Regions from separate parts of the Faecalibacterium sp. An58 genome, predicted to be linked through region 2. Evidence: riboswitches for the same ligand, from Rfam matches in the RefSeq annotation. Region 2 holds a riboswitch; the other holds the start of a gene.

Region 1 (15,497 bases), on a different contig from region 2:
CCATACCCTGATGCTCCTTTGCCGGTTTTCCAATACAGGACCATGTCCCGATCTCTTTCCTTTATAGTATAACACAAATCGGCAGAATTACAACAGTAAGTTGTAAAGTCAGCGCACATCCTCCGCTCCGCCGGGGGCCCGGGCCGTGATGCAGCGGTCGTTGCCCCCGTAGTCCCTGCGGCAGGCGACGGCGGTCCAGCCCGCATCCTCCAGCAGGGCGGTGACGGCCCGGCGCTGCTGCCAGCCGATCTCCAGCACCAGCGCCCCGCCCGGGCGCAGCGCGGCCCGGTAATCCGCCGCGATGGCGCGGTAAAAATCCAGACCGTCCTCCCCTGCGGCCAGGGCCATGGCGGGCTCCCGGGCCGTTTCGGGCTGCAGGTGTTCCATCTCGCCGGCGGTGAGGTAGGGGGGATTGGACACGATCAGGTCCAGCTGTCCCGCCGGAAGCTGCCGCCAGTAATCAAAGAGGTCCCCCTCCTCCACCCGGACGGCAGGCGTCTCCAGCCCGGGCAGGCCCAGCCGGGCCAGAGCCTCCGCCTCCGCAAAGGCATCCGGCTCCAGCAGGTCCTCCATGCCGCCGGGGGCCTCCGGCGGACCGGCCAGGGCGCACCGGGCGTTCAGCCGCAGATAGGCCAAAGCCTCGGGGCTTTTCTCCAGGCAGGTCACCTGGGCGTCGGGGCGCAGAGCCTTGACTCCCAGCCCCAGACAGCCGGTGCCGGCGCAGAGGTCCAGCACCCGGGGACAGTTCACCCCTTCCAGCAGGCGGACCGCTTCTTCGGCCACCACCTCGGTGTCGGGGCGGGGACAGAGCACCCCCGGCCCCACCGCCAGTTCAAAGGTCAGGAACGGCCACCGCCCGCAGATGTATTGCAGCGGTTCCCGGCCGGCCCGGCGCCGGGCCGCCTCCTCCAGGCGCCCGGCTTCTTCCGGGCTGAGGGGACGGTCGGACAGCCGGGGGTCCCGGCCCGTGGCCAGGCGGAACAGTTCCCGGGCGTCGCAGGCGGCGTCGGGACAGCCCGCGGCCTCCAGACAGCGCTCCACCGCGGCCAGGGCCTCCCGGGGCGGCTGGCCGGCGGTCACCATCTGCCCTCCTCGGGGCTCTGGGGCAGCACCGGCGTCACCGCGCGGATGGCCACCTCGATCATGCTGTCATCCGGCTCAAAGACGGTCAGCCGCTGGACCCACAGGCCCGGCTGGCGCACGATGCGGCTGAGCAGGCCGTCCGACCGGCCGCACCATTTGAGCAGCTCGTAGCTGATCCCCATGACCAGGGGCAGCAGCAGCAGCTTGAGCAGGACCCGCAGGCCGGTGCTGCTCCAGGGCAGCACGCTGTAAAGGAACACGCTGATGATGACCACCAGGATCAGAAAGCTGGTGCCGCACCGGGGATGGAACCGGGTGTATTTGCGGACGTTCTCCACCGTCAGGGGGTCGCCGGCCTCGTAGCAGGCGATGGTCTTGTGCTCCGCCCCGTGGTAGCGGAACACCCGCTCGATCTCCTTCATCCGGGAGATCAGGAACATATAGCCCAGGAAGATGCAGACCTTCAGCACCCCCTCGATGATCACCCGGGGCCAGCGGCCCAGCTCCACGAAATGGCCGATGCCCGCCACCACCAGGGTGGGCAGCACGGTGAACAGCAGGATGGCCCCCAGGCCGCCCACCACCGCCGCGCCGGTGAGCAGCACCTTTTCGGCCTTTTCGCCCAGATGCTCCCCCACCCATTTTTCAAAGGCGGTCTCTTCCTCTTCCTCGTCGTACTCGTCCCCCATGCTCACCTGGGCCGAGTACATCATGTAGCGGTATCCCACCACCAGGCTCTCGATCATGGACACGGCCCCCCGCAGAATGGGGACCTTCATCCACGGTCTGCGCGCCGGCACCGGGTCGGTCTTGGTCTCGATCTCCCCGTCCGGCCGGCGGACCGCACAGCAGATCAGCCGGGGGCCCCGCATCATGATGCCTTCCATCAGGGCCTGGCCCCCCACACTGGTCTTGAAACATTCTTTTTTGGGATGGTTCATTGGTCTTTTTACTCCTACGTTCGCGTTCTTTTTTATTGCCGGTAGAGCGGCAGGCCCAGGGTCACCACCGTGCCCCTGCCCAGGGTGCTGCGCAGGTCCAGGGTGCCGTCCAGGGCCGTCATGATGGAATCCACCAGTGCCAGCCCGATGCCGCTGCCCCGCACCGCGTTGCTGCCCTTGACGAACTTGGACTTGACGCTGCCGATATCCTCCGGCGGGATGCCCCGGCCCTGGTCGATGATCTCCACAAAGGCTTTATACTCCCCGGCCCACAGCTTGACGGTGATCCGCCCGCCGGGGGCCGAATATTTGATGGCGTTGTCCAGCACATTGATGAACACCTGCCGCAGCCGGTCGGGGTCGGCGTAGACCGGGATCATCTCCTCCGGCTCGGCGTAGGAGAGTTCCAGCCCCTCCTGCTGGATCCGGGGCTCGCAGAACAGCAGCGCGTCGGTCAGCTCGGCCACCAGGTCCAGCGGACGGCACTCCATGTGGATGCCGCCGTTTTGCAGCCGGCTGAAATCCAGCAGCTCCTCCACCATATTGTACAGGCGCCCCGTCTCGCTGTGGATGATGTCCAGCCCCTTGCGGTAGTTGGCGTCCTGGGGGTCGTCCAGGGCCTCCAGGGTCTCCACCCAGCCCCGGATGGAGGTCAGGGGGGTGCGCAGCTCATGGGACACCGAGGAGATGAACTCGTTTTTCATCTTTTCGGTCTCGGCCAGGCCCCGGGCCATCCGGTTGATGCTGCCCCGCAGCCGGTCCATCTCGTCCCGCGGAGGATCGGTCTCGGGCAGGCGGACCCCCAGGTCCCCCCGGGCGATGTCGGCGGCGGCCCGCTCCACCTGGCCCAGCGGCACCACGATGCTGCGCACGAAGTACAGGCCCGAGGTCACCGCAAAGCCCAGCGCCGCCCCCGCCACCAGCAGGCTCAGCAGAACGGTGTTGAGCAGCTGCTGGCGCACCAGGGACAGGCTGGTCACCATCCGCATGGCCGATATCTCCTCGGCAGCATAGGGCACCAGACAGCACACCGACATCACCAGCTCCCCGGTGGAGGTGGTGTAGACCGCGGTGCCGTAGCCGTCGGCGGAGGTCTGGGCCTCTTCAAAGTCCCGGGCGCTGATGATGCCGGCGGCGCTGGTGCCGCTGGTACTGGCGATCACGCTGCCCTGGCCGTCCAGCAGCATGAACTCGTATTTGTCTTTGTCCGAAAACTGTTCCACCATCCGGCGCAGAGCCAGGCTGCGGTTGGCCGCCGTCCGGCGGGCGGTGTCCCCGCCATAGACCTTCAGCTGGCCGCTGATGGAGGAAAAGCGCTGGTACATGCTCTGCTGCACCCCGTCGTAATAACTGCGGGTGGTGCTGTACAGGAACATCCCCTCGATCACCACCAGCAGCAGCACGGTCACCAGCAGGCTGCCCCGGATCCAGCGGCGGGTGATGCCGCTGTGCAGGCCGGCGGTCCCGGGGTGTCGTTTGCGTTTCAGGCGTTTCATCATCCGGGCGCGTCACTCCTCCCAGCGGTAGCCATAGCCCCACACCGTCAGGATATGGGCCGGATGGGAGGGCTCGTCCTCGATCTTCATCCGCAGGCGGCGGATGTTCACATCCACGATCTTGACGTCCCCGAAGTAGTTCTCCCCCCACACCCCTTTCAGGATCCGCTCCCGGCTGAGGGCGGTGCCGGGGCTGCGGAAAAACAGCTCCATGATCTGGAACTCCACCTGGGTCAATTCGATGGGCCGGCCCGCCTTGAGCAGCAGGCGGCGGTTCTCGTCCAGGATAAAATCGCCGCTGACCAGGGTGGTGGGACCGTCGTTCGATTCGCCGGCGCTGCGCCCCACCCGGCGGCAGAGGGCTTCCACCCGGGCCAGCAGTTCGCTGACCGAGAAGGGTTTGGTCATATAGTCGTCCGCCCCGATGGACAGCCCCCGGATCTTGTCCTGTTCCTGCCCCTTGGCGCTGAGGATGATGATGCCGATCTTCTGGTTGGAGCGGCGGATGGTCTCACAGAGGGAAAAACCGTTCATCCCCGGCAGCATCACATCCAGGATGGCCGTGCTGCACCCGGGGTCCTGCTCCAGCAGGGCCAGGGCTTCCTCGGCGCTGCCCGCCTCCAGCACTTCCATGCCGGCGCGGCGCAGGTTCAGGGCGATCATTTCGCGGATGCTGGCCTCGTCCTCCACAACTAGCACTTTTACCATCGGTGTTACCCTCCATATCACAACAGATAGAACGAGCGGGACAGCCGGTACAGCGGGTCTGCCACGGCGGTATCGGGGCCGAACTGGGCCTGCACCAGGTGGTTGGACACCACGCCCAGCCTCGTCCAGCCGGCGGTGCGGTCGGACAGGCTGGTGATGCGCAGGGTGAGATACAGCTGCTGGCCGTCCTGGCTGCGCAGCTCCACCTCGTCCCGGCCGCCGGCCCCGTCGGTGAGCATCAGGCTGCCGTACCATTCCATCGGCAGCTCCAGGTAAAAGCCCAGTTCCTCATCCAGGATGCCGAAGCTCTTGCGGGGCTGGGCGCTGGTGTAATCCATCCAGAGGATAAAATCCATCCGGCGGCCCTGGCTCATATTGATCAGGCCCGCCCCCTCGGGCTGGGTGGGGATCTCCACCACCCCGTCCCGGTCCAAATCGCGGCTGGTCAGGTCGGGCACATTGCGCAGCGACGCCTCATACAGCGCGTCGGCCCCGATCTGGCGGGCGGGCTCCATCTGCTGGGTCAGCTCGTTGTAGCGCAGCAGCACCGAGGCCAGGTTGGAGCCGGACACCCCGGTCCAGCCGTCCAGCACCAGGTACTGGCCCCCATAGGCCCCCATGCCGGCGGCCAGGGAGGCGCAGCCGGTGAATTTGTCGGGCGAGAGGCCCATCACCGACGCCTGCCGGAAGCCGCCTTCCCGGTCCGAGATCAGCAGCTTGATCTGGTCGGCCCCCTGTTCGTCGGTGCCCATCAGCACCAGATCCTCATACCCGGTGCCGGTGATGTCCTCGATCAGGTACTGGTCGTAGGGCTCCGCCAGGATGGCCTGGATCCTGCCCTCCGTATAGGCGTACACCGCCAGATAGCTGACCTCCTGGGAGGCGTTGTAGCCCACCACGATCTGGTTGGCGCCCCCCTCCTGCAGGCGGGCAAAGCGGACGGTGTCCACCGTCTCGGTCAGGCCCTCCACCGCGTCCTGCACCTGCCATACGCCCTCGGCGTCCTTTTGGAGCACCGCCAGACAGATGTTGGGGGTATCGGCCGTGGAATAGAGCACCGCGGCGTCCTGCTGGCCGTCCCCATCAAAGTCGCTCATCAAAAAGGGGGACAACAGCTCGCCGTTCATGGGATATTTCAGCTGGGCGCTCTCCTCCAGCCACTGGTTCAAAGCGGACTGGATCTCGCCGTAGTCTCCTTCCAGCCGGGGCGCGCGCAGCAGCTCCTCCACGCCGGCCCGTTCGGTCCCGGGCAGGGCGCACCCTGCCAGCAGCGCCGCGGCGCACACGGCCGCCGCCAGCCGTTTCGGCAGCTTCATCCCTATCCCCCCTTGCAAACCAAGCGATACAGTATGAGTATATCATGCCCTTTTCTCAAAGGCAACGCCGGAATGGCCGTTTTAGGGTGTATTATACCATCCAAATGTGACGATTTTATAACAAGCCCCCGGTCTGCAAAAAAAGCCATCCCCCGCAGGGGATGGCTGGTACACACATAAAATTCACTCCAGGATCTCAGCGCACTTGTGCAGCCACTGGATCACCGGCAGGTGCTGGGGGCAGGCAGCCTCGCACTGACCGCAGGCGATGCAGTCGGAAGCCTTGCCGCGGTCCTGGATGGCACGGGCATAGGCCTCTTTTGCCGAACCGGGGTCCTCCTGGGCCAGCTGCTTGTTGGCGGCCGCAAAGATCCTGGGGATCAAGATCTGCCGGGGACAGCCCTCCACGCAGTAGCCGCAGCCGGTGCAGGGGATGGCCGCCGAGCGGGCCAGGATCTGCTGGGCCTGGGCGATGACCGCCCGCTCCTCCGGACCCATGGGAGCGAACCGGGTGAAGGTGGCCAGGTTATCCTGCATCTGGGCCAGGTCGGACATACCGGACAGCACCGCCAGCACGCCGTCCAGGCTGGCTGCAAACCGCAGCGCCCAGGACGCATACGAAGCCCCGGGGCGGGCCGCATCGAACAGGTCCTTGACCGGCCGGGGCGGGTCCGCCAGGGCGCCGCCCTTGACCGGCTCCATGATGACCACCTGCTTGCCGTGGCGGCGGGCAATGCGGTAGTTTTCCCCCGCCGTCACCTCGGGGTTATCCCAGTCGGCATAGTTGATCTGCAGCTGGACGAGATCCACGTCGGGATGCAGCGTCAGCAGGCGGTCCAGCAGCGCCGGGGTGCCATGGAACGAGAAGCCATAGTGCCGGATCAGCCCCTTCGACTTCTGTTCCCGGGCAAAATCCCACAGATCCCACTTGTCGTAGTCCCCGGCATTGGAGTCCTGCACAGCGTGCAGCAGGTAATAGTCAAAATAGCCTGCGCCGGTGCGGGCCAGGCTCTGTTCCAGCTGGCTCTTTGCATCCTGCTCGCTCCGGGCCACCCGTGCGTTCAGCTTGGTGGCCAGAGTATAGCTGTCCCGGGGATGCCGCTCCACCAGCGCCCGGCGGGCCGCCTCCTCGCTGCCGTTGTAGACATAGGCCGTGTCAAAATAGGTGAACCCCGCCTCCAGAAATGCGTCCACCATCCGGCTGGTCTGGTCCACGTCGATCTGATCTCCCTGCTTGGGCAGCCGCATCAGGCCAAAACCCAGCGACGCGTGCCTGGTTTCTGTGCTCATCGTCTCTCATCCTTTCCATTCTCCGCCGGATGCCCGGCTTGTTGGTTGGCTCAAGTATAGCACAGATGGAAAGGGAGGGGAAGGATACAAATCCCTATCATTTGTCAGGTCATACTCTTTTGTACCGCCGAACCCTGTGCTCCGGCGGGCTTTTCTTGAGCGCAAGCTGCCGGTCGATCACAATCGGCACAGAAAGCAGGAAGTAAACCATATAGCCGGCGTCTGTGTGCAGCGACGAATTATAAACGGAAACAAAAATGGACATCAGAGCAACAACGCCTGCCACCTGTACCATTGTTTCTATGGCGGCTTGGTTTGGCAGCTCCGTCCATAACGCTTTGTTTTTCCGTAGTTTTCTGCAAGCAAAAAATACGCCCACAAAAAAGGATTCAAACAAAACCAAACCAATGGCTCCCGTCTCAATGTAAACGAGTGCATCCGAAAACCACTGATAATGCAGGTCCTGATAAGTCAGATAAAAGCTGCTGTTGAAAAAAGAAAACGCATCGGAATAGCTGGCATTTCCCAGTCCTATCCCAAAAAGCATCCCGCCCACATTTTCAGAAAGAAACCTTCTGTAAAGTTCCGGGACTGCATTGAACCGGTTGAGGTCGCCGGAGTCTGTATAGCCTCTATCGCTCAGATAATCGAAAATCTCTCCCGAAAAGAAGAAATCGAATCCAAAATTCTCAAAGAAATAGCCCAGCATTGCAATCCCCAAAAAAATTCCAACAATTCCCAGTGCCACCAACGCAATGTCTCTGGCACTGTATTTTGAATGGAGGATGGCCAAAATCGAGATCGCCGCCAACTCAAACACAAACACCTTGAGTTCCGCTATTGCCATCATATAAAAAGATCCCAGCAGAATAAACACCAGTTCCCCTATGCTTCTCACTTTATTGAGATATTCTATCATACTGATGGCAACAATGATGATCAAAAACAGGTTCAAATAGCCATTGCATCCAGATGCCGTTCCAAACATTCCCCCAATGTTATCGCCGCGGTATCCCATTGCATACTCAATGGTACACAAAACCAGATTTATAACGAACGCCATCTTGAAATAGGACAGCATCCGGGGGATATCTGTCAAATCCAAAAAGATCGAGCAGGCCCAGACAAGGATATAATAGCGAAATATATTTCTGAGCCCCCATAGATAGAGCAGCGGCGAGCCGTACACAACAAACAGTCCCGCCAGCGTTGAGGCAAAAAGGATACCAGTCCACATCAGAAAAATCGTATAATATCGTCCCGAGAAATCGTATATCCTCCTGGATATAAGGGAAAAGAACAAAATAAACAGCAAAATAAAATCTATCCCATATGAAACAGCAGAGGGCAAGCCCAAAACGTCTATGCAAAAGCTGCAGAAAAACAAATAGTACATACAAAACCATAGCAATGATTTTATAAATGATCTTTTGTTTGACTCTATCTGCTTCATCGTCTTCATCATCCATCCACCGAATCAAATCGTTTTCGCCTTAACCATGATATAACAGGCCGCATACCATTTTTTCTTCATTGCAGTGCATAAAATTCTCCTCTGCAGATATTCCTTTTTGAGATCCGCATCTTTCAGTGCCTTCTGCAGATGTTCATCGCTCAGGATCTGTTTGAATGCACTCCATGTATCACGTCTGCTCTGGTCGGATACTACGATCGACTTCAATGATCCAATCACGCTCGAGATATACGCTTCAAACACCGCAGACCGAATCGCATTCGAATAGCCAAGCTCCTTACATTTTGCAATCGACGCATCGTAAAAATATTTTACTTTTTCATATCGGTCATATCTGTATGTGTGCGTCAGTGACTTGGGATTTTCGCAATAATAATAGAGCGCTTCCCGAATAAATGCAACATTTTTGACGTATCTATACAGGATCATCAGAGAAAACCAGTCTTCTGATATGATGTCCCGCTCCGAAACCATTCTCCATCCAGTCCTTTTTATCAAGTCAAAAGAGAACAGACCGCCGCTCATACTCATAAAGAAGTTGGTTTTGCCTTTTGCAAGCATGTTGGGGAGCACATAGGACAGGATCTCATCCCCTTCATAATAGCATTTGTCTGGATTTGGACAAACCTCTCCGCAAATCTTACCGACTTGATCGACTTTAAAAAAGCCATACAGCACAATATCCACATTTTTTTCTTTTGCCGCAGCATAAGTCTTCTCTACCAGATCCAAAGCAATGTAGTCATCCGAATCCACAAAGCAAATGTATTCCCCTGACGCATGATCTATGCCGGTGTTTCTGGCATATCCCAGCCCTTCATTCTTTTTATGGACCACTTTGATCCTGGCATCCCTTTTTGCCCACGCATCGCACATTTCCGGGCAGCGGTCCGGGGAACCATCATCCACCAGAATGATTTCAAGGTTTGTATAGGTTTGATTGACAACACTATTTATGCATCGATCCAGATATTTTTCCACGTTATAGACCGGGATCACAACGGTGACAAGCGCCTTTTCTGTTTTATTCGTATCATTTTGCATATCTTCAACCTGTATTTCCAAAGCACCGAAATCATTTATAATTGAACAGCCACTCAGATCATACCCCATACATTCCCAAAATGGTCCATATGGTTTGAAAAATAAGCTTCCAATCCAGCCAGAAATTGCGCTCATTTATGTATTTCAGATCCAGCTCGATCCATTCATCGAAGCTCATTTCATTGCGGTTTGGCTGGACCTGCCAGTAACAGGTCAACCCCGGCGTCACATAAAGCCGCTGCTTCTGGTAGGGGGTATATTGCGCAACCTCCCGGGGCAGGGGCGGACGCGGTCCAACAATGCTCATTTCACCACGCAAAATATTGATCAGCTGCGGCAATTCATCCAGCCCTGTTTTGCGGAGGAACTTACCCACGCGTGTGATTCGCGGGTCATCTTTGATTTTAAAGACCGGACCGTCCATCTCATTTTGCGATATAAATTCATTCAGTTTATCCTCTGCATGCGGTACCATCGTGCGAAACTTGTAAAGCTTGAATATCTTTTCATCTCGCCCCACCCGATCCTGCACAAAAACCGGACTAGCACCGGGGCTGTCGATCCAAATGGCCAGCGCAATGAGCAGCATCACTGGCCAAAGGACCAGTAACGCCAACAGAGAGAAAAAGACATCCTGCACCCGGCGCCCTGTCCAATAATGCCGGTCCCGGTACAGCAGCTGGTCCCGGTCGAACCAGTAAGTTGGGATCTCCTTCAAGCCGCTGACCGTCTCAAATTCGCCATATTCATCCGGCTCCTGCACGGCACGCTTCTCAGATGCACTCATTCTGTTTCACCCCCTGTCACCTCTGCCAAGACAAACAAAAAAGCTGCAATTATACAATTTACATTGAATAATTGCAGCCGAACCACCTTGTGCTGCGCTTTCGATCCGCGCACGTAAGGCTTCATGCTTTGCGCCCCTGCATTTCTGCAGGTTTGCCAAATGATTCACTTTTGCTGTATAAACCCAAACCCGTATAGGTTTTATTGATTGTACTGGAACAGCCAGCGGATGTCAAGCGGCATTTATTCGCCCGCCCGCGCTCACCCCGCCGTCACCTTTACTTTCATCATTATTTTATCACATTTTAACGTAGGATTCAATAGTTAATGTATCTAATAAATAGTTTCATTTTTTGTGTTTATAGAAGCCCTCACTTGTATCATTCTTATCTTTTTAAATGCATAAAAGGGTTTTTGCCAATTTTATAATTGTCTTTAGCGTTTCTACTCTCAAAATGACGGAACCCGTCAAGTAAACAATCACTCCTGTCATCACTTGAGCGATAAGCAGCGGAATCGTCTCCAGTGGCAGAAGTCCGACACACCATACAATCACACCCATTAAACCATTTAAGAGTATGATGCTTTTTAGTTCTTTTACCTCTTCAACAAACCCGTAGCCTATCAGCTTTTTGCATGGAGCCGCATTGATATACCAATGAATCGGACGCTCCAAAACAGACAGTGCCAACATCGGTAATACGCCAAAAGGCAGTGTCACCAAAATGCTAACGACTGTAAGGATCTCTTTGATGATCTCCAGCTTCAAAAAAATATCACTGCGCCCCAACGATTGAATTACTTGTAAGTTGGCCGAATCAACTAAATAGGTTATAAAAAACAGACACCAGAGCTGGAGAAAAGGAACCATATCCAGCCACTTCTCTGTGAACAAAACAATAGTAATCGGTTTTGCGCAGGCTGCGATCCCGATCAAGCAGGGAAAGATACAGTAAGCAGATATCGCAAGTGATTGTCTTAAGATTTTGCAAACACTTTCCTTATTTTTTTGTTGCTCAGCCATAACAGGGAATAAGACTTCCTGCACTACCGAATATACGTTACCGACCATCAGATTGGGAATTTGTCTTCCCTTTTCATAATATGCCAGGGCAGATGCAGAAAAGACCTTGCCAATCACGAGGCTCATCAAATTATTTGTACCGGAATAAAGAAAGCCAGAGCCCATTAATTTGATTCCATATGACGCCAATGGCTTTAACTTTTTCAAAGAAAAATATAAAGACGGCCTCCATCGAACTGTAAACCACAGAATCGCCGTATCGATGAATTTGTCTATCAAATTGCGCGCAATCAAAGCCCACACACCAAATCCAGACAATGCCATCGCAATTCCAATAACCGCAGAAAGCAACGTACCTCCAAGTGAAGAGTAGAAAAATTTTCTATACTCCAGCCTCTTTGCTACCAGCGACCTCTGAACAACATTAAACCCTCCGATGATCAGTGTGATCGAAAGCACTCGAATGTACGGGATCATGTAGCTTCGGCCATAAAAATCGGCAATTACAGGCGCTAAACCGTACATTCCGGCATAAAATACCGTTCCCAACCCAATATTAAAGAAAAATACCGAGGAATATTCTTTTTGTCCAACTTCCTGCTTTTGGATCAAAGCATTGCTAAAGCCGCTATCCACGAAAATATCCAGAATATTCGTCAAAACCGTAATCAGTGAAATCACACCAAATTCTTCCGGCGCCAGGAGTCGTGCAAGAATGATTGAAACCACAAAAGATACGATCTGCGATCCGCCGCGTTCCGCAAGCTTCCATAACATATTTGATAAAATCACTTTACTCTTTATCACAACACCTAGCAGTTCCTTTCCCAGCAAGTAGCAACTATAGCATTATCTTTCGCAATTTATTTTATTATGCTTTTCACGCTGTGTTTTATATGTTTTAAGGTCAAATATACTGTCGGGAAATTTTTTCGGCATTTCCGAAGGAGGCTTCCATACAGCACTTCAAGTGATGCCTCAGCATAAAACAGTATTCTCCGCCTTATGTATGTCATTATGGAGATATAGTTTTTTTCAAGCAGTCCTTGTTCAATTGAAATATACTCTTTTCGAATTTCTTTTCGATTCTTTTGGTCTCCATATATCCATCGTTGACGCATATATGCGCTCCAATCATTTTCACAACTTCGCACCATTTCCGCATCATTTTGTTGAGCAAAATACTCACACTGGTTTCTAAAAGCTTCACATGCATGGATTTCATTTCCTCCAGTAGATATTATTCCGTTTTTCTGCACACAATAACTCATGATGCTGTTTTTTCGCAAACGATAATGGTATCCGACATACGGAACACAGACTATCCGATGACACGGATACATAATTTTGTGAAAGACAAACTCGTCCTCATGAATTTTCCCCTTTGGAAATCGAACGTTTTTCCATACTTCTTTCTGATACAGCTTATTCCATGCTACAACGCAAATACTATGTTTGCTCTGTTTGAGACATATAAATTCTCGGCCTGTCAAAACGATTTCTTCTTCCAGATCTCTTTTCTTACTCATCGGATTTTCCAGGCAATCTTCCAGCTCATCGTACGCATACTCATAATCGCAAACCGCTATGGACGCCGATGTTTTTTTGATTTCCTGATATAGAACTTCCAGCATTGCAGGCTCAATATAATCGTCGGAATCTACAAAGCAAATATATTCTCCGCCAGCCAGATCCAAGCCGCAATTTCGCGCATCTGAAAGTCCACCATTTTCCTTATGGATCACTCTGATCCTGGGATCCTTCCGGGCAAATCGATCACAGATTTCACCGCATCGATCGGGGGAACCATCATCTACAAGAATGATCTCCAAATTCTGATAGGTCTGATTTTGAACACTTTCGACACATTGTTCCAGCCATTTTTCCACTTTATAAACAGGAATGATAACTGAAATCAGCGGGTTCTCCATTTTCTCACTCATACATTCATCCCCCATGTTCATTCCAGAACACACCATGCGCTCCCTCCTCTGCCTGCCCTACGGAGTCCCCCCACCTCCGGGCGGGCAAATCCAGCATTTTTATATCACTATACCGTACCCAGACCTGACTGCCAACATCTATTTTTCTGCCTCTTGATGCTCTGCTCCTGCAATGCGCACGGGGCTCTCTGCAGGCCGCATCTTTACCTCAAATATGTTACTTTATAACGCTTTTGCTGCAACTCGGCGTTTTTTCAAACTTTTTTGAATTTTATTGCACGATGCTGGCAGACTTCGCTATTCTATACATAATAGAGAGAATTTTTCGCCAAAGATCTCATATCATGTTTGCCGTTTTCTTTTTGTTTTCATTCTGTGATACTTTAATTTCAGCCTCTTATACACATATCCGAATACAGAACGTTCCTCTCCCTTCTTTTTGTAAAAGCTATACCTCATACAATTGTGTATAACAAACGCAACACATTTATTTCTTGTCCGGTCCACCTCCTTGATCTTTTTCTCCAGTTCTTTCACATCTTCCGGGATCCAGAGAGCAGAATAATGATGGATCGAATATGTATTTTCCGTTCTGTGAAAAGATCTCGTTTCATAATCCAGCGGACAAAAATATTCCGGCGGATAGACCGTCACATCGTCTGTTTTCCAAATTTCTTTTGCGCTAAACCGATATCCGTATTTATAAAGCGGAAATGTATTCTTTTGGGGACAAGGCTCTACATCCAAGGTCCCGTCCGGCAGTCGGAAATGTTGCTTTTCATATTCCTCCAAAAGTTCCTGCAGGATCCTGCTGCCTTTTTCTGCCCCAAATCCAAGGCCTGTATTGACAAACCCCGAACTCTCCGTCGCCAGATAGCACTTGTGTTCCAGCAGCGGATCCAAGGATCTCACCAGCTCCACGTCCGTGTCCAGGTAGATTCCTCCGTATTGAAAAACCACTTTCAAGCGGGCATAATCGCTTACAAACGCCCATCTTTTTTCCTGATAAGCTTCTTTTGCAAAATCACAGCAGGCAATATCGAAGTTGTCCTCATTCCACTCACGGATCTCGTAGTCGGGGCAGTATTTCTTCCAACTGGCGATGCAAGTTTTTGCCAGGTCAGGCAAAGGCCCCCGCCCAAACCAGCAATAGTGGATGACTTTGGGGATCATTTTCCGCTTCCTCCTTCCTCCACCTCCGGGCGGGCAAATCCATCCTCTTTTCAACATTTATTATATCGTATCCAGACCTGTCTGCCAATACCAATTTTCCGTTTCCGTGCGTCTGAACGTCCAAACAGGCCGTCGCATTCCGGATGCGGCGGCCTGTTTTTGCATTACGGTCCGGAGCGCCCGGCGGCGCGCCGGACGCTGCCCTCCCAATGCCAAAACCGTTTTTACTTTTCACGCGGCCGGCGGCCCATTCGTCCGAAAGGTTCCCATGCAGCACGTCGCATCGCTTATGCCCGGGCGGTTTCCGTCACTCACTCGTCCCAGCGGTCGTCGCCGTCATCGTCGTCGTTCCAGTGGTCCTCGCCGTCCCAATCGTCGTCATCGTCGTCGTCATCGTCGTCGTCATCGTCGTCATCATCGTCATCATCCCAGTCGTCGCTGTCATAGGGGGCATCCGAGCCGGTGGGGTCATCATACCAGTCATCGTCATCTCTGGGAGCATCCGAGCCGGTGGGGTCGTAGTCGTCAGGGAGCTGCACCGGGGGCGCCGTATTCGAGGCAGGCGGGGCGCTCTGCGCAGGCGTCTGGGCGGGCGTGCTCTGGGCAGCCTGCTGGGGAACGTCGTCGGGCGCCGCCTCTCCCATCCGGATCCGGATGGTGCTGCCGTAGTGCTCGTCCAGTTCTTCCCAGATCTCCTCGGCCTCGTGGGCCTGCCAGTCCGCATCCTCGCTGGCCACCGATACCGACACCGTCCCCCCGTCGGTCAAATATCCCATCACGATGGCCCGGGCCACCAGCTCGCTGGCCGCGTCTTCCCGGTCCATCCCCTGGTACGCAAACCCCGAGACCAGGGCCGCGCCGTCTGCGTTCAGACCCTTCAGGTCCAGCACCCGTCCGCTCCGGCTGAGCGTCATCTCCACATCCGGGTTGATCTGGAGGCGCAGGGTGCCATAGGGGGTGAAGTTGGGCCGGTAATAGCCGAAAAAGCCCAGGCACAGGCAGGCGGCCAAAGCAGCCGCGGCCACCGCGGCCCGCAGCCAGACCGGACGCCGGGCGGGGGGCAGGCGCAGCTCCACCACATCCTGCACCGTCTGGCCCACCTGATAGTGCAGGTTGGCCGTCTTAAGGAAGCGGCCCCTCTCGTCCAGCACCACCGCATAGGCCGGGTGGGTCTCCATCACAAGATATTTCATTCCCGCACTCCTTCCTTCAGGGCCAC
Region 2 (15,497 bases):
TTCTGGACCTTGCTGGAGCGTATGATGACGACCGTGGACTTTTACCTGCTGCAATGCAACCGTGAACCGGCGGCTGCACAGCTTTCTTATGAGACGATGAGGAGGAAACAAGATGCTGAAAACCAAAAAGGGGTTTTTGCTGCGTCATCTGGGGGATGAGGCCATGGTGGTGGCCATCGGCGAGGCCAGCAAGAGCTTCAACGGGATGATTCGGCTGAATGAGACCGGCGCTTTCTACTGGAAAGAGCTGGAGCAGGGCGCCACCCCCGAGGAGCTGGTGGCCAAGACCCTGGAGCGCTATGAGGGCGTGGACGCAGAAACGGCCCGCCGGGACGTGCAGGCGTTCCTGGAGAGCATTGAGGTGGCACTGGAGAGCGATGGAGCGGACCATTGAACAGCAGCTGGCCGCCGGAGACCGTGCCCTGTCCTGGACGGTAGGGGTGAGCATGGAGCCGCTGCTCCACGCCCGCAAGAGCACCGTGGTGCTGGAACCGCCCAAAGGACCGCTCAAGCGGGGAGACGTGGTGCTCTACCGCCGTCCGGCGGGGGAGTATGTGCTGCACCGCATCGTCAAGGTACTGGACGGCGCTTACCGCATCCGGGGCGACAACTGTTATCGGTCCGAGAAGGTGCCTGCCGGCTGGGTGATCGGCGTGATGACCGGCTTCTATCAGGATGAACGGGATACATACACCAGCTGCGACAGCCCGGCTTATCAGAAATATGTCAAAACCGTCCCTTTGCGCTACACGGCCTTGTGGCTGCGGGCCTTTCCGGGACGTGTTTATAGAAAACTGCAACGCATTGTCAACCGAAGGAGGGGTGAAGGCATATAGATAAGAAAAGGAATACCGCAAAGCGGCTGCCGAGCTGATCTTATTTGACAACAGCGATGTGGTGGTGACCTCGGATGGTGAAAATGGCGGTTGCACACATGGACAGAGTAATGGTATGTGCAACAATGCAGTGGGAAACCAGTACGGGCAACACTAAAAATGACATGCTGCTGACACAATACAATGCTTTGGATGATTCTATTTCGATGAGTAAGGAGGAATTGCAATGGATTCGAAAAAGGGTTATACGCAATATGAGCCGGCCGCTGCTGAGTTGGTGTTATTTGATAACAATGATGTAGTGGTGACCTCGGGTAGTGAAAATGGCGGTTGCGTAACGTGGTCTAACCAGAACAATGTGTCTTGTCATTATGGTTTGACAGTATCATAAAAACAAACAAATAAATGAATCGGCAAACAGATTTTTGATCTGTTTGCCGATTTTTGTAAACTGCATTTACGAAAGGAACGACCTATGTTTTATAGACTAAAATCCCCCTATGCGCTGCGTGGCTGGGAGGGAATGGCCTGGGTGCTGGTCAAACAGCCCGAAAATCAGGTCGATCAGCTGTCACAAGAAGCATTTCAGACCCTGCTGCTCTGCGATGGAGAAACAGAGCTGCCTGGCGGCCTGTTGGATGACGCAATGGAAAAGGCGCTGAAACAGTATGAGGAAAACGGCGTTGTGGAATCTTGCGAAGAGCCGCAGCCAATAGAAAAACGACAGTATTACAAATATTACCATAACCGGTATGTACGAAGCATCTTCTGGTCCATCACAGGAAAATGCAACTATCGCTGCCGTCACTGCTTTATGGATGCGCCGGAGGGAGCGCTGGGGGAGCTGTCCACCCAGCAGGCTTTTGACCTCATTGACCAGATGGCGGAATGCGGTGTGCTGCAGGTCGATATCACGGGCGGCGAGCCCTTTGTGCGGAAGGATTTCTGGCAGCTGGTGGACCGGATCCGTTCCTATGGGATGGTAATAGGAAAGATTTATACAAACGGCTGGCTGTTGCATGAAGCGATTCTGGATGCATTTGAGCAGCGCGGGATAAAACCTGCTTTTTCCATCAGTTTTGATGGGGTAGGCTGGCATGACTGGATGCGGGGTGTTCCCGGTGCAGAGGAAGCAGCGCTGCGTGCACTGCGCTTGTGCAGCCAGCGAGGATTTTATACCGATGTTGAAATATGCATTCATCGTGGCAATGTGGATACCTTGCCGCAGACGATCGAAGCACTGAAAAAAAGCGGTGTCCAAAATGTAAAAGTGGGCAATGTTGCAATGACAGACCTTTGGTGCCGCAACTGTGATGGCAATGCCATGACAGACCAAGAATTCGTCGAAGCGATGATTCCTTATATCACCTGGTATTATCAAGCAGGACAACCTATCGAGCGTTTGGTTCTATGCAATGTGGCAGACCTTGGTCGGAATAGGCCCTATAAAATTGTTGCAGAACCTCATGATGGAACTGAAAAATGCTTGAACTGCTATATGTGCGGTGCGGCCCGGATGTCCTGCTATATCACCCCGGAGGGCAGACTGCTGCCCTGCATGCCCATGACGGCCAGTCCCCAGCAGGAAAAATTCCCGCTGGTGCAGGACATTGGTCTGAAGCAGGGCCTGAGCGACAGCTATTATATGCAGTTTGTGAACGGGCGCATCAGGGACCTTCTTGCAGAAAATGCAGAGTGCAACGCCTGCCAGTATCGCTATAAGTGCGGCGGCGGGTGCCGGGCAACGGCATTATTGGACGGAAACCGCCAGCTCATGGGCTGCGACCGTACTATGTGCCTGCTGTGGAAAGGCGGCTATGTAGACCGTATCCGGCAAGTGGCGGACGAAGCCGAAGCCAAATACGGCGCTGCACAGAACACACTATAATAAGGTAGGGGACGGGGCATGGAGCAAAACCACAACAGGCGCAGCCAGGGGGCTGCACGGTGGCTGTGGCGGGTGGCCGGAAAATACAGAGGCTGTGTTGCGGGCCTGATGCTGATGGAAGCGGCCCTGGGGGCCAGCGGGGTGGCCTATGCCATGCTGTTTCGGGAGATGATCGACGGGGCGGCGGCAGGGCGGATGCGCACCTTCGTGTGGGCGGCCGTGCTGCTGGCCGGACTGACTCTGGCGCAGATGATCCTGGACGCACTGGGAAGCCTGCTGGCCGAGTGGACCCGGGCCACCGTGGAAAACCGGCTGAAAAGCCGGCTGTTCGACTGCCTGCTGCACAAGGACTTTGCCACCGTAAAGGCCAAGCATTCGGGGGAGTGGGTGTCCCGGTTGACGTCGGATACGGTGGTGGTGGCAAACGGCCTGGTGAACATCCTGCCGGGGCTGGCAGGGATGCTGGCCCGGCTGGCGGGGGCACTGGGGATGCTGCTGTACCTGCAGCCCGCCTTTGTCTATGTCGTGCTGCCGGCCGGGCTGGCGGTGCTGGCGGTGACCACCCTGCTGCGAAAGGTCCTCAAGCGGCTGCACAAGCAGATCCAGGAGGCCAGCGGGGCGGTACTGTCCTTCCTGCAGGAGCGGCTGGAAAGTATGATGATCGTCCATGTTTTTGCCATGGAGGAGCGCACCGGCCGGCAGGCCGCCCAAAAGATGGAGGCCCACAAGGCCGCCCGGCTGCGGCGCAACCATTTTTCCAATCTGTGCTATTTCGGCTTTGGAGGGATCGTCAACGGCGGGTATCTGCTGGCGGCGGTCTACTGCGGCTATGGGATCATGCAGGGGACCATCTCATACGGCACCTTTGCGGCGGTGCTGCAGCTGGTGGGACAAGTGCAGTCCCCGGTGGCGGGCATCACCGGAGTGGTGCCCCAATACTATGCCATGACCGCCAGCGCCGAGCGGCTGATGGAGGCTGAAGCTTACCCCGATGACGGCGGAGAGGCGCCGGTCCCCGCCCGGGAGATCGCCCGCTTCTATCGGGAATCCTTTGAGAGCCTGGGCGTGCGGGGCGCCAGCTTCTCCTACCGCACCTTTGAGGGGGAAAGCCACGTCTCGGAGCGGCTGGCCGTCATCGACGGGCTGGACCTGGAGGTGCGCAAGGGGGAGTATGTGGCCTTTACCGGCCATTCCGGCTGCGGCAAGAGCACCCTGCTCAAGCTGCTCATGTGCCTGTATCCCCTGGATAAAGGGCAGCGCTACCTCAAGGCCAGGACCGCCGCCGGCCCGGCGGAGTACCCGCTGACAGCGGCATGGCGGGGGCTGTTTGCCTATGTACCCCAGGGCAATCAGCTGATGAGCGGCACCATCCGGGAGATCGTGGCCTTTGGGGAGCCGGCCGCCATGCGCCAGGAACAGCGGCTGTGGCGTGCTTTGGAGGTGGCCTGCGCCGACGGCTTTGTACGGGAGCTGGAACACGGCCTGGACACCGCCCTGGGCGAACACGGCAGCGGCCTGTCCGAAGGGCAGATGCAGCGGATCGCCATTGCCCGTGCGGTGTTTTCGGAGCGCCCCATTTTGATCCTGGATGAGTGCACCAGCTCGTTGGACGAGGACACCGAACAGAAGCTGCTGACCAACCTGCGCCGGATGACCCAAAAGACCGTGCTGATCATCACCCACCGGCCTGCGGCCCTGTCCATCTGCGACCGGCAGGTGGAGATGGCCCCCGAGGGCCGGAACCATGCATAAAGTTCTCGGAAAATGTATATTTCTGAAATGAGATGCAGGAAACGCTTCCAACCGCTTGACAAAAAAGAAATGACATTATAAAATGTTTTCAGGAATAAGCACAATGGTGCACCCATAAATTGGATATCGTTTTGGCAAACCCATAGAAATGTGGGGACGCAAAGTTGGAAGCCTTAAACGACGCAGATCAAGCGGGACTGGAGATGCGGCGAAAGGTGGTTCGGCCGCAATTCTTGTCTGGATTGCGGCCATTTTGTTTTTTGGTGAAAGGCCTTGCCCGCCAGGGCCGGGGTATGTTGCAGGAGGTGGACGACGTCGTGAGACGACTTTCGTATCTGTTCATTGTTGTGATCATCGTCAGCAGTCTGCTGCTGGCGGGTTATTCCCCCGATCTGTTGTCCTTGATCGTCGTCGGGGGAATGTGCATCATTTCCGTTTTGGGCAGCATCTATTGCCTGGCGCCGGTGATCTCATTCACCAACGGCCTGCGCAACGGGCAGGAGAACATCGCCCAGGCGGCCAGCTCGGAGGGCAACTCCGCCTGGATCGCGGCGTTCCAGATCGACCGGTTCTTCCGCCAGAAGCGGCTGGACCTGCTGTTCCAAGAATACCGCGAGAAGGTGCGCCAGCAGCGGGACAGCGGCCTGATCGTCAGCGACCTGGATGACAGTATGAACGAGGACGTGCTGGGGCTGTACAGCTGGCAGAGCGTGGCGGCCCAGATCCCCGGCGTTATGACCGGCCTGGGCATCTTGGGCACCTTCATCGGCCTGCTGATGGGCCTGCAGGGGGTCAGCTTCACCACGGTGGACGCGGCTTTGAACAGCGTGGAGAACATCCTTTCGGGCATCAATACCGCCTTCTATACCTCCATCGCCGGCGTCATCCTGTCCATCCTGTTCAACATCGCCAACAATATCCTGCGCAATGTCATGAACCGGGAGATGTCCCTGTTCCTGGAGGAGTTCCACAAGACCATCATCCCCACCACCGAGGAACAGAGCCGTTACAGCGACCGGCGGGAGTCCCGGCAGATCGTGGAGCTGCTGGAGCGGCTGCCCAAGCGCAGCACCATGGTCGGAGCGGCGGCGAGCCGCCCGTCGGGCAACGAGCAGATCCTGATGCCCCAGATCCTGGACGGCCTGAAGCGCAACGAGTTCGTATTCTTCCTCCAGCCCCGGTATGAGCTGAACACCCGCAAGGTGATCGGGGCGGAGGCTTTGGTGCGCTGGAACCACCCCGCTCTGGGCGTGATCTCGCCGGCGGTGTTCATCCCTGTGCTGGAGGGCAACGGCTACATCACCAAGCTGGACCAGTACATATGGGAAAAGGTGTGCCAGCAGGTGCGCATCTGGATCAACGGCGGGCTGCACCCGGTGCCGGTGTCGGTGAACGTCACCAAGACCGACGTGCTGGCCATGGATGTGGCGGACTTCTTTTTGGATATGCTCAAAAAGTACCGCATCCCGCCCAAATACCTGGAGATCGATATCTCGGAGCACGCCTATCTGGAAGCCTACGGCGTGCTGACCGACGTGGTGGCCCGGCTGCAGCAGGCGGGCTTCCGGGTCATTTTGGACGGCTTCAACGGGGATTACATCAAGCTGAGCAGCGTGGGACAGATGAGCACCGACCAGCTCAAGCTGGACCTGCGCAGCGAAGGGCTGGACGGCAAGCCCGAGGCCCTGCCCCCGGTGTTTGAACAGGCCAAGACCCTGCATCTGAACCTTCTGGCCGAAGGGATCGAGAGCATGGAGCAGCTGACCATGCTGCGCAAGTGCGGCTGCACCGAAGGCCAGGGATACTTCTTCTCCCAGCCTTTGTCGGTGCAGGAGTTTGAGAAGATGCTGAAAGTGGGGCAGAATCGATGAGGCCCAGAAAGAGACGGGGAGATTCCAGATACAATTTCTGGCAGCCCGCTACCGATATGATGAGCGGCCTGGTATTCGTGCTGATCCTGGTCATCGCACTGCTGGGCCTGTACATCCTCAGCGACTACACCGGTTATCTGGAGGACTACGGCGCCTCCAGCGGCGCTTCCAGCTACCCCAACGGGGACGAATGGGAGGGCGACAGCTGGGACGACTGGGACGGCGGCTGGAACTGGGATGACTGGGACGGCGGCGGTGGCGACGACGAGGAGGAGATCGTCGCCGGCGGCGGAGGAGCCTACCCCGACGAAGGGGTCAAGTCGGCGGTGTATGTGGAACTGGTGGACGCGGAGACCGACCGCCCCATCCAGGAGGAAAACATCCGCTTTGAGCTGTACCGCACCGACATCACCCACCTGCAGGAGGGTTCCCTCCAGATCCTGAACACCTATTACCCCGAAAAGATCTCTTACCGGCTGTACGCCACCCGGGAGGACGGCACCTTCTATCTGCCCGAAAAGATCTGGCAGGGGAACTATTATTTCCACGAACTGAACGCGCCGGAAGGCTATGACCTGGCGGCGGATACCTACTTTGATGTCAATGAGCTGTTCGACTGGCCCGAGCCCTATGTGGTGCAGATCCGCCTGTCCCCGGCCAAAAACATCATCCGGATCCAGATGAACGACGCCGACACCCAGCTGCCGGTGGGCGGCGGCACCTTCTGGGTGATCGCGGCGGAGAACATCATCACCATGGACGGCACGGTGCGCTACACCACCGGCCAGGTGGTGGATACCATCTACTGCGACGAGGAGGGCTACGGGGAGAGCGACGAGCTGTACCTGGGCGCCTATACGGTGCAGCAGGTGGGAGCGCCCGAGTACTACGCCTCGATGACCGAGACCTTCACCGCCGAGGTGGAGCAAAGGACCGGCGCGCTGCCCGAGGTGCACGAGGTGGAGGCCGAAAAGACCCAGATCGTGCTGCACGTGGCGGATGAGCTGTACGCCGACCAGAACATCGGCGGAGCGCGCTTCACCGTCACCAACCAGCGCACCGGCCTCACCCAGCAGCTGACCACCGACAGTGCCGGCAACGCCGTGCTGACCAACCTGGAAAAAGGCGTCACCTACACCATCCAGCAGAGCCAGACGGTGGGGGACTACCGGCCGGACAGTGACACCTATGAAATGGTGGTGACGGCGGACGGCCGGGTCAACGGCGAGAGCAGCGCTCAGCTGGAGATCACCAACCGTGTGCTGCGGGTGGTGATCCACCCGGTGGACGCGGTGCTGCGCACCAACACCCTGGACCAGCAGTTTGCCCTGTACGACAGCCAGGACAATATGCTGGAATCCTGGACCTCCGACGGCCAGGACCTGGTGCTGACCGACCTGCCCGAGGGGGATTACTACATCCTGCACAACGGCGATGCGGAGCAGAGATACACCTTCCGCGTGACCGATACGGCCAGCGTGCAGACCTGGACCATCTCGCTGTTCACCCTGCGCAGCGTCGTGGCTCTGGTGCTGGCGGCCCTGCTGACGGCGGGGGTCATCGTCCTGATGGTGTTCCTGATCCGGCTGGCCGCCCGCAAACACGAGGAGGCCCGCAGGAAAAAGCAGGAGGAGCCCCCCAAGGAAAAGCAGGAGAAGGAAACACCCCCTGCGCCCAAGCATTGACAGGCAGAAAGGACGGAGGTGAACGGATATGAATCAAGACGAGATCCGGATCGGGGATCTGCTGAGTACCCTCCTCAAGCGGTGGAAACTGCTGGTGGGACTGACGGTGCTGGGATTTGTCATCGGCTTTGTGCTGAACAGCATCTCCTTTGTGCGGGGCAATTACACCAGCTATGAGATCTACTGTTCGGTGGCTGTGACCTCAGAGGACGCCACCACCGGCGGCCACGATTTCAACCTGGCCGAGGATATGACCGAGGCCACCGCCTATCTGATGACCAGCTACCGGGTGCTGAGCGCCGCCATCGACGAGGCCGAGGTGATCTCGGTGACGCCCCAGGATGTGGCCAGCAACCTGAGCATCCGGCGCTACAACGACACCCAGATCCTGGAGATGACCCTCTGGTGGACCAACGCCGACGCCGGCGTGGAACTGATGAATTCCATCCTGAACGTCACACGCCGGATGATGCCCCTGACCCTGATGCAGGGCTCCCTGATGGAGATCGACGCGCCCGCGGCCTACTTCACCCCGGGCGGCGGCGGATACGTCAGCATCCGGTGGTGGATCACCGGCCTGATCGGCCTGGTGCTGGGCCTGGGCATCGTAGGCATCGAATTCCTGGTGCGGCCCACCCTGATGGATCCCAAGAGCGTGGAGGATACCCTGGGACTGGAGATGCTGGGCATCATCCCCCGGGATGTGCCCTATTTCCAGAGCACCAAGGAGCTGCTGAGCAGCGAGCCCACGGGCAACTCCTCCATCGAACAGAACTTTGCCGCCGCGGCATACATCCTCTGCAACCGCCTCAGCGGCAAAAACAAGAACCACTGCTTCTATATCACCTCCGCGGAGGATGGTGAGGGCAAGAGCACCGTTGCGGCCAACCTGGCGGTACAGATCTCCAACCTGGAGCGCCATGTGCTGCTGGTGGACCTCAACCTGCGCAATCCCAGCCTGGGCGGGATGTTCCTCCAGACGGTGGACTACAACCGCACCCTGAACGCGCTGTATAAAGGGGAGGCCACCGTACAGGATGCGGTGGTGTCCCTGACGGGGTATCTGGATCTGCTGCCCGCCGTGCTGGAGCGCAACGCGGTCAACCTGGACGGCGCCCTGTTCGAGTTCCTCAAACAGATGATCCCCCATTATGAGTACATCATCGTCGATACGCCCTCCATCGGCCAGTCCTCGGACGTGCTGCGTCTGAACGAGATCGCCGAGGCGGCGCTGATGGTCATCCGCTACGACACGGTGCCCATGCCCGCCATCCAGGAGGCCATCGACAAGCTGGATAAGTCGGGCATCCGGATCCTGGGCTGCATCGTCAACGCTTCCAAGCAGATGCGGGGCTTCCGCTCGTGGCAGTCGCCCCCGCCTCCGCCCCCGGCGGATACGGCCATGGAGGCCGACGAGCAGCGCCCGGCCATTCCCCAGCAGAGCGACGCGGGCTGGTCCACCCCCGGCCAGGCTCCGGAGGAGCCCCGCAGTGTGCTGGATGAGCTGATCGGCGACCAGGACGGCAAGGATAAGGTGCTGTCGGACGACGAGGCCATCGACGCGCTGCTCCAGATGGGCGCCGAGGGCAGCTGGAAACAGCCCCAGGAGGACGCTCCGGCACAGGATGAACCGGAACCGACCGACCGTCCCCAAGAACAGCCCGAAGCCGCCCCGGTGCAGGAGCCCGAGGTGAAGGAGGAACAGCAGGTGTACCAGACCGTGGGCGCTGCCCCCGAGCCGGAACAGGCCCCGCCTGCCGCGCCCCAGCCCGCCCCCGAGCCGGACGAGGAAGCCCGGCGGGCCGAGCGGAAGAACGCCCTGCTGGAAAAGCTGAACGGCACCAAAAAGACCGGCCGGAAAGCCGGCGGCAAGAGCAAGCCGAAGCACGGATGAGGGTATGAAAGGAACGAGGAGGATTTGAAGCATCTCAATGAAACGGGACTGCTGCTGGCTCTGATGCGGGCTGCCCTGCACCAGGACTGGCAGGCGCAGCTGCCCTGGCCCGCAGGGTGCAGCACCCAGAAGCTGGAGGATCTGATCTTGCGGCAGAGCCTGGTGAGCATGATCTACCCGGTGCTCAAAAACCAGAAGGGCGCGGCCTGGGCGCCTTTGCAGCAGAGCATGAAGCGCCCCTATGAAAAGATGATCCAGCTGGGGGTCATGCAGGAATATGAGATCCAGGCCCTGCTGGACAGCTTTGAGCAGGAGGGCATCGACTGTATGCCCATAAAGGGCTGGATCACGCGCACTTTTTATCCCGACCCGCTGATGCGCAGCATGGCGGACCTGGATGTGGTGATCCGGCAGATGGACAGCGGACGGATGCGGACCTGGATGGAAGCCCGGGACTATGTCTACGACGACACCGAAAAGAGATTCCACGATGGATACTGGAAGCTGCCCTTCATGTATGTGGAGCTGCACCAGTGCGCCACCGACCGGCGCAGCCTGCCGGCGGACGAGGCCGCCTGGGTCGAGCAGAAGGAACAGAGGCTGTGGGACCCGGAGAACCTGCTGCCGGGCAAAAAGCACATCTACCGCATGGGGATGGAGGACTTTTATGTCCACAGCCTGCTGCACTTCCGCAAGCACTTCACCGGCTCGGGGGTGGGCATCCGCTTTCTGGCGGATATCTATGTGTTCCGTCAGCAGCGGCTGCCCCTGGATGCCGCCCGCATCCGCAGCCAGCTGGAAGCGGTGCACATGACCGCCTTCGCCCGCCAGATGGAGCGGATCGCCAACGCCTGCTTTGACGGGACGGGTACCCCCGCCCTGGACCGGGACGCCGCACTGGTGGTGGACTACCTCGTCAACGCAGGGGTACACGGGGGCCGGGAGGTGCAGCGGGCCCTGCAGGTACAGCAGAGAGGCCAGAGAACCTATCTGCACAATATGCCCCGGGAGGTGCTGCGCCAGTGCTTCCCCTCCGCCGAGGTGCTGCATAAGCGGTACCCCCGCCTGGAAAAGGCGCCCTGGCTGCTGCCCGCCTACTGGGCTGTCCGGGCCGTCCGGATCGTGGCGCAGGAGCGGTATAAGATCGGCCAGGCCCGCCGCAGCAGCTCCAAAAAAGCCTACGACCAGCTGCGGGAGGTATACCTGGCTGCCGGCGTGCTGGAAAAATAAAAAGAAAGGGACCGCTGCAGAACGAAAGCCGTTGTGCAGCGGTCCTTTTTTGCGGGAAATCGTAAAATGATGCTATACGAATGGTTGTATGCTGTATGACGTAATGCTGTTTGTATAAAAATGGGAGGCCCCGCGCTCCGGAAAGCGGTCAGGAGAGGCCCAGAGCCGCCGTAACCAGCTTGAGCACCCCCGCCAGCACCATGACAAGGATGGGGTCCAGCTTGCACTTCATGAGCAGGAAAACGCACAGCGCGAAGATGGCTGCCATCACCCACTGGGTGGAGGCAAGGGAGATGGCCGAGGAGCCCCAAAAGGCGGTGACCAGGATGGAAATGCCCGCCGAGGCGATCATGGCCACCACCGCAGGCCGCAGGGAACCCAATACACCTTGTAGAACCACCAGGTTGCGATACTTGAGGTAGAGCCTGGCGATGAGGGTGACGATGACGCAGGAGGGCAGGATGCACCCGAGGGTGGCTACGGCCGCCCCCGGCAGCCCCGCGATCTTGATGCCCACAAAAGTAGCCGAGTTGATGGCGATGGGGCCGGGGGTCATCTGGGAAATGGTGATCAGGTCGGTGAATTCGGCCATGCTCAGCCAGCCGTGCTGGTCCACGATCTGGCCCTGGATCAGGGGAATGGCCGCATAGCCGCCCCCAAAGCTGAACAGCCCGATCTGCAAAAAGCTCAGAAACAGCTGAAGGTAGATCATTGCCCTGCGCCCCCTTTCCGGCGGGCCAGCAGGACCCGCAGCACGCCGATGCCGGCGCACACCAGCACCACCGCCACCACATTGACCCCCAGGAAGCAGGTGGCCGCAAAGGCCCCCGCCATGATGGCCATGGAGGAGGCGCTTCTGCTGTGGACCACGTCCGCCCCCATCTCCCACACCACCGAGGCGATGACGGCCCCCACCCCGGCCTGCATCCCCGCCAGCATCTGGCTGACGATGAAGTTGTGCCGGAAAGCCTCATAAAAGACCGAGATCACCGAGATGATGAGGAAAGGCGGGATGATGGTGGCCACGATGGCCACCACGGCCCCCAGCATCCCTGCCAGCTTGTAGCCCACCACGATGGCCCCGTTCACCGCGATGGCGCCCGGGGCGGATTGGGCGATGGCCACCAGATCCAGCATCTCGTCCTCGCCGATCCAGTGGTATTCGTCCACAAATTTTTTCTTGAGCAAGGTGACGATCACATAGCCGCCCCCAAATGTGAAGGCGCTGAGATACAGCGTAGAGAAAAAGAGCCTGGTCAATACCGTTTTTTTATCATTCAATGCGTAACCCTCCCTGCAAAGGCGAATGTGCCAGAGGAATCATAACACGCTCTGCGGGGGAAGTCAAACCCTGTCTGTCCCCAAAAACGGCCCGCCAGGATCAAAAGGGAGCTTTGGGAAGATTTTCCGGTCTTTGGTGGCATGGGCAACGTAAAATATAGGTTTTGGCCATACCGTTGCAAAAATGGAGTGCTATACTTAGGATGGTTTTGGGCGCCCGGCGGCAGCGCGGGGCGCCGGTTTCTGAAAGATTTGGCGATCCAGAAAGGATAGATGCAGATGAATACAAAACCAAAAAAGAAAAGGCGCATTTGGATACCCATTGTGGTAGTGCTGGCGGTGCTGCTGGCCATAGCGGCCCTGGTGCCCGTCGTGGCGCCGGCCGTGGGCAAGTGGTTCACCTCCCAGGAGACTGCCATACGGGACGGCTGGGCCGTGGATGTGGGAGATCTGATCGGCGTGGAGGAAGAACACCAGATCGAGATCCGCACCGCCTCGGCGGATGCCAGCATCACGGTGCTGCAGCTGGTCCCCACCGACATCGACCAGGAAGGTTTTACTTATTATGACACTGCCGTCCAGCAGCGGATCCGGGCTGTGCTGGACAAGGGCCAGACCACCCAGAACCTCAACTGGACCGCAGAGACCCCTCTGGCGGTGCTGAATCCCTTCGGCACCGGTGCCAATGGTCTGTATCTGTATTTTGAGACGGATTTCCCCACCCAGGTGGAGTATACCATCCGGGTGGAGGATGAGCGCATCCCGGATTTCACCGCCGTCGCCGCCGACAGCTCGGGCCGGGAGTATTCCACCCGGCATGAGTTCCAGATGATCGGCCTGGTGCCCGGTGAGGTGAACGAGGTCACCATGACACTGCGGGGCAGCTGGGGCAACGTCCGGCAGACCGTCCGCTTCACCATCGAGATGCCCGAGCCCTATTCCGGCTACGACACCGTCCTGGAGGTGACCGACGGGACGAGTACCGAGCCGCTGGACGAGGGCCTGTTCACCATGATGCGCACCAACGGCCATCTGGGATACGGGTTCCTGTTCGACAACGCCGGCGTCATGCGCTATGAGATGGTGCTGGAAGGCTTTGGCATGGACCGCATCCTGACCTATGGGGATGAGATCGTCACCTGCGTGTCGGCCAACAAGCTGGCCCGGATCAACGGGCTGGGCGAGGTGGAACAGGTGTACCCTCTGGGCGAGTATGAACTGCATCACGACATCAACTATGGCCGGGACGGCACGGTGGTGGCTCTGGTGGAGCAGACCGGCGCGGTGGATGTGGAAGACCTGGTGGTGGAAGTGGACCTGGCCAGCGGCGAGGTGGATCTGCTGCTGGACTTCAAGGACCTGATGGCGGACTACCACAGCCAGACCCGGCCCATCGGCGCCACCGATCCCTTCTTCTGGCAGGCAGGGGAGCAGGACTGGATCCACCTGAACACCATCCAGTACCTGCCCGACAGCGACAGCCTGGTGGTCTCCTCCCGGGAGACCTCCACCGCCATTAAGGTAGGGGACGTCCATGGCCAGGCGGCCATCGACTGGTTCTGCGGCGATCCCGCCTTCTGGGAGGGCACCGGCTATGAAGAATACTGCCTGGAGCCGGTGAACGACTTTACATGGCAGTACGGCCAGCACAGCGTCGAATACGCCCCCGCGGAAGAAGAAGGGGTGTGCTACCTGCGGATGTTCAACAACAACTATTGGGCTCTGTCCTCCCGCAGCGACGGCTACCAGCCCGACCTGCCCGACACGGTCAGCACCGAGATGTACGGCGGGAACGGGGACGCCAGTTACAGCTACACCTACCGCATCGACGAAAACGCAGGCACGGTGGAGCTGGTGGACTCCTTCCCGGTGCCCTATTCCAGCATCGTGTCCAACGCTACCCTCAACCCGGACACCGGGCACTGGGCGGTCAACAGCGGCGTGGCCATGGTGTATGGCGAATACGACAGCCAGGGCAATTTGATCCGCCAGTATGCCTACGAGTGCACCATGCAGGGCTACCGCACCTTCAAGTACGATTATAAGGGCTTCTGGTTCCAGTAAGGACCGGCCCTGGTACCAGGACAGCCCCTCGGCCTGACCGCGGCCGGGGGGCTTTTTGTGTGGCTTATTCCATCATGCCGGGCCGCAGGATGTTGTAGCGGCGCAGCAGCTGTTCGGCCACGGTACCCTGCACCAGACGCAGCAGAGGCTTTGCGGCCATCTGGACCGGCCCGGGCAGGGCGTCCAGCGGGCTGCGCCCGTCCATCAGACAGACGGTGCTCTCCAGCAGGGTGCGGATGTCGTAGACGCTGCCCCAGACCTCGGGCACGCCGCGGTCCACTCCCAGCAGGCCGTAGACGGCCTCCATGGCGGTGCGCACCGAGTATTCGGTGGTGAACACCGTATCCCGGGGGGTGTCGGCAAACTGGCCCAGGAAGGCAAAATTGACGCAGCCGTCGGGGATGACGTCGGGGCGGTCCCCCTTGGCGCGGGGCATAAAGAAAGCGGTGATATAGGGCATCATGGTGGGGACGCAGACGGCGCTGTGGGCAGCCAGCTGGGGGATCTGGTCCACCGGCACCCCGATGTGGTAGAGCCACTCCTGGGTGATCTCACAGCCGGTGCAGTCCTTCATGGGCTTTTGGATGTAGTCCCCGGGCACATCGGTGAACAGGCCGTAGACCCAGACGCAGACCTTGCCGGGGTCCTGCTCTTTGAACTGGCCCTGGCGGTTGATGGTCCAGCTGAGCAGCCAGCTGGAGTCCTGGCAGCTGACGATGCCGCCGGTAACCACACGGCCCGAGCGGGGGTCCCGCTGGCAGATGGCCTCGATGTAGGGCAGGATGCGGCCGTCCAGGGTGGTGATGGTGGCCGACTCCCAGTTGGTCTTGGAGATGTCGGAGCAGAATTTCTCGGGATGGCCAAAGGCGGGGTCCTGCCGGGCGATGTTTTTCCACAGGCTCCAGCAGCCGCTGGTGCGCACCTCGGCGTCCCCGTTGGGGGCGTGGTCCTGGTCGCCGTAGATGGTGCCCTCGGTGCAGCTGCCATTGGTGACAA

What was found. Region 2 has a riboswitch for cyclic di-GMP ahead of B5G12_RS07140 (EAL domain-containing protein). Riboswitches for the same ligand answer to the same signal wherever they lie in the genome.
Region 1: linked by a shared signal. The riboswitch ahead of B5G12_RS10805 (sugar transferase) and the one ahead of B5G12_RS07140 (EAL domain-containing protein) in region 2 are both predicted to bind cyclic di-GMP.

Annotation. Positions count from the first base shown of each region.
Region 1 covers NZ_NFHX01000020.1:11,667-27,163, reverse strand. Annotated here, with positions in the region: gene recA (recombinase RecA) at 1-4, opposite strand, end outside; gene B5G12_RS10845 (N5-glutamine methyltransferase family protein) at 109-1,083, opposite strand; gene B5G12_RS10840 (DUF1385 domain-containing protein) at 1,077-2,024, opposite strand; gene B5G12_RS10835 (sensor histidine kinase) at 2,057-3,478, opposite strand; gene B5G12_RS10830 (response regulator transcription factor) at 3,533-4,228, opposite strand; gene B5G12_RS10825 (hypothetical protein) at 4,246-5,544, opposite strand; gene B5G12_RS10820 (aldo/keto reductase) at 5,728-6,834, opposite strand; gene B5G12_RS10815 (hypothetical protein) at 6,944-8,287, opposite strand; gene B5G12_RS10810 (glycosyltransferase family 2 protein) at 8,312-9,421, opposite strand; gene B5G12_RS10805 (sugar transferase) at 9,411-10,139, opposite strand; cyclic di-GMP riboswitch class I at 10,209-10,306, opposite strand; gene B5G12_RS10800 (lipopolysaccharide biosynthesis protein) at 10,533-11,969, opposite strand; gene B5G12_RS10795 (glycosyltransferase family 2 protein) at 12,026-13,105, opposite strand; gene B5G12_RS10790 (glycosyltransferase family 32 protein) at 13,448-14,278, opposite strand; gene B5G12_RS14665 (anti-sigma-I factor RsgI family protein) at 14,590-15,471, opposite strand; gene B5G12_RS10780 (sigma-70 family RNA polymerase sigma factor) at 15,468-15,497, opposite strand, start outside.
Region 2 covers NZ_NFHX01000008.1:5,332-20,828, forward strand. Annotated here, with positions in the region: gene B5G12_RS07115 (hypothetical protein) at 1-159, shown strand, start outside; gene B5G12_RS07120 (PqqD family protein) at 113-394, shown strand; gene B5G12_RS07125 (S24/S26 family peptidase) at 378-836, shown strand; gene B5G12_RS14620 (hypothetical protein) at 1,063-1,227, shown strand; gene B5G12_RS07130 (radical SAM/SPASM domain-containing protein) at 1,360-2,724, shown strand; gene B5G12_RS07135 (ABC transporter ATP-binding protein) at 2,743-4,476, shown strand; cyclic di-GMP riboswitch class I at 4,600-4,708, shown strand; gene B5G12_RS07140 (EAL domain-containing protein) at 4,794-6,347, shown strand; gene B5G12_RS07145 (MSCRAMM family protein) at 6,344-8,032, shown strand; gene B5G12_RS07150 (polysaccharide biosynthesis tyrosine autokinase) at 8,061-9,926, shown strand; gene B5G12_RS07155 (nucleotidyltransferase family protein) at 9,951-11,156, shown strand; gene B5G12_RS07160 (chromate transporter) at 11,305-11,868, opposite strand; gene B5G12_RS07165 (chromate transporter) at 11,865-12,437, opposite strand; gene B5G12_RS07170 (aryl-sulfate sulfotransferase) at 12,717-14,501, shown strand; gene B5G12_RS07175 (oleate hydratase) at 14,566-15,497, opposite strand, start outside.